Hyphomicrobium denitrificans ATCC 51888: one gene and its partner. The protein of the gene in region 1 interacts with the protein of each later gene in a pairwise test. Links are inferred from orthologs where the notes say so. Each region holds a gene or a part of one and is shown in the gene's direction. Other genes may lie near its edges.

Region 1 (2,849 bases):
CGTCAACACGACGACGACCGCTCCGCGTGCGGATGCGGAGCATGACGATCTCGCAACCGGCGACGTCTTCGATTTTGTCGGTGACGACGGCGAACTCGACGACGGCGACGCTCTCGACGACGATGAGCAGACGTCGCTCTCATCGGCGTCGCGACTGCCTGATCCGCGTTCGTTCGTCGACGTCGTGACGCTCGTCGGCGAGAAGCGCGACGTCAAACTCAAGATGCATCTTGAGAACGACGTCAGCCTCGTGAAGTTCGATGCGGTGGCGGGTTCGATCGATGTCTTCCTGCTGCCGGATGCGCCGCCCGAGCTTGCGAACGATCTTCGCGAGAAGCTTAATCTGTGGACGGGCCGGCGCTGGGTCGTTGTGCTTTCGAAAGACGCAGGTCAACGCCCGATCGGCGTCGTGCGCCGGGAGCGCGAAGCCGCCGAGCTTGAGCAGCTGAAGCAGCACCCCGCCATGCGCGCCGTCCTTCAAGCCTTCCCTGACGCGAAGATCGCGGAAGTGCGCCGCTTGCCCGGCAGAACGCTGGACGCCGACGATAAGGAAAGCGAAGCCGGCTGACGCCCTTCGCTGACAATTGCCGCAACGCAGAGGATTGCATGAAAGACCTGATGGGTATGATGAAGCAGATGGGCCAGATGCAGGCCCGTTTCAAAGAGATGCAGGAGGAGCTTGCGCGCGCCGAGATCGAAGGCCAGTCGGGCGGCGGCCTCGTTCACCTTACCGTTGACGGCAAAGGCGAGGTCAAGCGCGTCCGCATCGATCCGAGCCTGATGAAGCCCGACGAGGTCGAGATTCTCGAAGACCTGATCGTTGCTGCCGCCGCTGACGCGCGAGCCAAGGCCGATAGCGCGATGCAGTCGAAAATGGCCGAAATCACCGGCGGAATTCCGTTGCCTCCGGGAATGAAGCTGTTCTAGCCAAGTACACTTGGAACGTCGCCTCCCGCGTCATGGCCGCCCTCCGAGGCGGCCATCCAGTGCCAAGGACCAGCGGCCGTCCTGGCATTCTGAAAAGCGGTCGCATAAATAATCAGACGATGTCCCGGAAAATCGCAGGACCTGAAATCGAGCGCCTCGTGCAGCTCCTGTCGCGCTTGCCGGGGCTTGGACCGCGCTCGGCGCGCAAGGCGGTGCTGTCGCTTCTGAAGCGGCGCAACGATTTGCTGCTGCCGTTGTCGGACGCGCTCCAGCAGGCCGTCGAAAAAATTTCCGAATGCCCCGTCTGCGGCAATCTCGATACGGTTTCGCCGTGCAGCGTCTGCAGCGATCCGCGCCGCGATCAAAGCCTCATCGTCGTTGTCGAAGAAGTCGGCGACCTCTGGGCGCTCGAGCGCGCGAACATCGTCTCGGCGCGCTATCATGTGCTCGGCGGCCACCTGTCGCCGCTCGACGGCATCGGGCCGGAGCAGCTCAACGTCGCCAATCTTTTGGCGAGAGCTGCAGCCTCCGAAGTCAAAGAGATCCTGCTCGCTCTCAACGCCACCGTCGAAGGCCAGTCGACCGCCCATTACATTTCCGATCAACTCGCCGCGACCGATGTGACGGTCTCGCGACTTGCGCAAGGCGTCCCGATTGGCGGCGAACTCGATTATCTCGACGACGGCACGCTCGCTGCGGCTTTCAAAGCGCGGCGCAAGCTGTAGAACGGCGTACCACGAGAGCCAGCGCCGAACTGGCCGCCGAGGCAGAAAAACACGATGAGCAATATCGAAACGCCCCGGCGTTCCGCCCAACAGCAGCCGCGCTTTGTCACCGGCTCCCTGTTGCGCCACATTCTTGCGATGACAGGCGCGGGCGCACTCGGCCTCATGGCGATCTTCGTCGGCGACCTCGCCAACATCTACTTTCTTTCGCGGCTGAACGACGAAGCCGTCGTCGCGGCCGTCGGCTATGCGAGTTCGATCCTGTTCTTCGCGACCTCTGTCGGCATCGGACTGTCGATCGCCGCGACCTCGCTGGTTGCGCCCGCGCTGGGAGCCGGGCGGCGTATGCGGGCGCGGCGTCTCGCGACCAACGCGCATCTGCTATCGCTCATCGCATCAGTCGCGATCACGCTCGTGCTGTGGTTCGCGATCGAACCGCTGCTGGAACTGATCGGAGCCCGCGGCCGAACGCTCGATCTCGCCGCCCTCTATTTGCGCATCCTCGTGCCGACGCTGCCGGTGCTTGCGCTGGCGATTACGGCCTCCGCCGTGTTGCGCTCCGCTGGCGATGCGCGCCGTGCAATGTTCGTCACGCTGTTCGGCGCCATCGTCAACACGATCCTCGACGTGATCCTGATTGTCCATTTCGGCTTAGGCATCGAAGGCGCGGCGATATCCTCGCTGATCGCGCGCCTCGTGATGATGGGTATCGGCTTCTACAGCGTCTACAAGGTCCACGATCTTCTCGCGCGTCCGAAAATCGCGACGCTGGCGCAGGACACGCCCGCCTTCATTCAGATCGCCGGTCCTGCCGTTTTGACGAACATCGCGCCGGCCGTCGGCAACGGTTACGTGACCTACGCCATCGCAACCTATGGCGATGCGGCGGTCGCTGCGTGGGCGATCCTCGCACGTCTGACGCCGGTCGCCTTCGGCGCAATCTACGCGCTGTCCGGCGCGGTCGGCCCGATCATAGGACAGAACTTCGGCGCTCGCTCCTCCGAGCGCATGCGCGACGTGTTCACGTTCTCGCTGCTGACGATGACGGCATTCACCGGCATCGCATGGCTATGCCTCGGTGTCCTCGCCAACGAGATCGCGGCGCTCTTCAATGCCGGCGGCGAAGCGCGCGACCTGATCGTCTTCTTCTGCCGTTGGCTGTCGCCGCTGTTCGTGTTCATGGGCGCGTTGTTCGTC
Region 2 (2,874 bases), 510 kb from region 1 along the record:
GACCCGCGAGGGTGAAGGAGGCCGTCTTGGCGACGCCTGAAGAAACACACGGACAGTCCGAAGCCGGCGATCGCCGCTGCGGATTCGTGACCGTGCTCGGCCCGACGAACGCCGGCAAATCGACGCTCGTCAACGCACTCGTCGGAACCAAGGTGGCGATCGTCTCGCACAAGGTGCAGACGACGCGCGCTCCGATCCGCGGCATCGCCGTCGAAGGTCAGAGCCAGATCGTATTTCTCGATACCGCCGGCATCTTCAACCCGAAGCGGCGGCTCGACCGCGCCATGATCGACGCCGCGTGGAGCGGCCTCGAAGATGCGGACGCCGTGCTGCTGGTGATCGACGCCGCCGCAGGTCCCGACGATGACGTGATGGCGATCGTCCAGCGCCTGAAAACGGCGCGCATGAAACGCATCGCCGTTCTGAACAAGATCGATCGCGTCGAGGACAAGCCGAAGCTGCTGGCGCTGGCGAAACGTCTCGATCAGGAATTGGCCTTCGACCGGATATTCATGGTGTCCGCGCTCGACGGCAAAGGCGTTGCCGATCTGCGCACGTATCTGGCAGCCGCGGTCCCCGTCGGGCCGTGGCATTACGGCGAGGACGACGTCACCGACGTTCCGATGCGCACGCAGGCCGCTGAGATGACGCGCGAGTGCATCTATCGCTATCTGCACCAGGAGCTTCCCTACACGACGACCGTCGAGACGATGAGCTGGAAGACGCTGAAGGACGGTTCGGCGCGCATCGAGCAGACGATCTACGTCGAGCGCGACGGCCAGAAAAAGATCGTCCTCGGCAAGAACGGCGCGACCATCAAGCAGATCTCGAGCGCTGCGCGCCGTTCGATCGAGGAAATGGCGGGGCACCGGGTGCACCTGTTCCTCTTCGTCAAAGTGCGCGAGAATTGGGAAAGCGACCCGGAACGCTACCGCGAGATGGGCTTGCCCTTCCCGAAGTCGTGAGGCGCATCACGATCTCTGAATAGCGTCTCCGAATGACGAACGCTGCATTATGCAATGGACGGATGAAGCCATCGTTCTATCGGTCAAGCCGCACGGTGAAACGGCGGCGGTCATAGAACTGTGGACGCGGACGCACGGCCGCCATCTCGGCCTCGTCCACGGCGGCCGGTCGCGGCGCCTCCGCCCGATCCTGCAACCCGGCAACCACGTCGACGCGACGTGGAAAGCGCGGCTCTCCGATCAGCTCGGTCACGTCACAATCGAAATGCGTCGCGCCTTTGCGGCCGAAACCCTCGACGATGCCGCAGCCCTCGCGGCGCTCTCGACGCTGACGACGCTGACGCATCTGCTGCCCGAGCGCGACCCGCATCCGAACCTCTACGAAATCACCCTGTTCGTTCTCGGCTTCTTGAATGATGCAACGGTTTGGCCGGCGCTTCTCGTTCGCTGGGAGCTGGCGCTGCTCGAGGAACTGGGATTTGGTCTCGATCTCAGCCAATGCGCGGCAACGGGGAGCAACGATCAGCTGATCTATGTCTCGCCGCGCACGGGACGCGCCGTGTCGGCGTCCGCCGGCGAACCGTACCGGGACAAGCTGCTTCCGCTACCCGCGTTTCTGACCAAGCATCGTTCCGGTCATGTGACGGAGGACGATATCCGGCTCGGTTTCGCGCTGACCGGACATTTCCTGGAAACGCGCGTTTTACTTCCACGCGGCCAAAGCCTGCCGCAGCCGCGCTCGCGTCTGTTGGCGCACCTCCCGCAGTGAACTCATTCGAATAAAAGTTTTAAGAATTCGGCGACGGAAACTCCGCGCGCGTCCGTTCAAAAGTTGACTGGGTGCGAAAGGATCGCCGGATCGTTCGACACGCAGTCTGCCATCGCTTTGCGGAGATTTCCCCCTCTCCGCAAAGAGTCTTCTAAAGGTCTTTTACGTTCGCGCTCCGAAACTGCAGACGTGATGGGCCGGATCTGGCCCGTTCGGCAGCCCCCCGCCGGACGGGCCATGAATTTTTAAAGGGCAGCGATCGACATTCGCGCGCGTGCTCTCGTCGGTCAGGATCTTCCTGCGCCGACATTAAAAACAGGAAATGCTGCGCGTTGCTCGCATCCTTCAGCAACGGTTCATCGGCGATGTTGGAAATAGAGCCTCATAGCGCTCAACATGTTTTCCTGTTGCGCTTGCGGGAGCGCGGCAGGAATGAACGAGGATCGCAGTGCAAGCTGCGATCCTCGATCTCGCGGTGGTCGCGCCGTTGCCTCCAAGCCTCATTCTGGCCATCGTTTAGTTTTCGCCCAACTTTTAATCGGCGATTAAGCATACGACCCTAGTCTGCCCTGAGTTCGGCGCTTGGGGTTGGGTTACCGATGAGTGGGTTGCAGTCGCTTCCGGTTGGGGAAATCGTAAATCGCGGACGCCTTGATGGTGCTGATTTACGCGCCTTGAGGCAGGTATTTTACGAAGACGGCATCGTCACTGCGGAAGAGGCCAAGCTTCTTTTCGATCTCAACGACGCGTGCCGTGAGCGCCCGGCCGACTGGGCCGACTTTTTCATCGAAGCCATCACTGACTACGTCGTCTTTCAGGAGAGGCCGCAGGGCTACCTGACCGCCGACAACGCGCACTGGCTGATCGACCGCATCTCTCATGACGGTCGCCTCGACAGCAAGACCGAGCTCGAACTGCTTGTGAACGTTCTCGACAAGGCGCGCTGGGCCCCTGTCAGCCTCGTCAAGTTCGCGCTGGAGCAGGTCAAGGCCGCCGTGATTCATGGCGATGGTCCGCTGCGGGCTGGGAAGTCGCTTGTGGCCGGCACCATTAGCGAAGGCGAAGTCGATCTGCTCCGCCGCATGCTTTATGCTTTTGGCGGCGATGGTCACATCGCGATTACGCGCGCCGAGGCCGATG

The links. Proteins that work in one complex are often made in the same cells at the same time.
Region 2: the proteins of recR (region 1) and recO interact in binary tests that used the Escherichia coli proteins (3 or more experiments, as listed by UniProt). The link is inferred for Hyphomicrobium denitrificans ATCC 51888 from one-to-one orthologs.

What each region holds. Positions count from the first base shown.
Region 1 is NC_014313.1:2,802,359-2,805,207, reverse strand. It holds recR (recombination mediator RecR), read left to right. Parts: upstream 1-1,046; coding sequence 1,047-1,652; downstream 1,653-2,849. Other genes in the region: HDEN_RS13475 (MATE family efflux transporter), read left to right, coding at 1,707-2,849; HDEN_RS13485 (YbaB/EbfC family nucleoid-associated protein), read left to right, coding at 607-927; HDEN_RS13490 (DNA polymerase III subunit gamma/tau), read left to right, coding at 1-568. UniProt on the Escherichia coli protein: May play a role in DNA repair. It seems to be involved in an RecBC-independent recombinational process of DNA repair. It may act with RecF and RecO.
Region 2 is NC_014313.1:2,292,044-2,294,917, reverse strand. It holds recO (DNA repair protein RecO), read left to right. Parts: upstream 1-1,014; coding sequence 1,015-1,734; downstream 1,735-2,874. Other genes in the region: HDEN_RS11035 (hypothetical protein), read left to right, coding at 2,334-2,874; era (GTPase Era), read left to right, coding at 27-965; rnc (ribonuclease III), read left to right, coding at 1-40. UniProt on the Escherichia coli protein: Involved in DNA repair and RecF pathway recombination.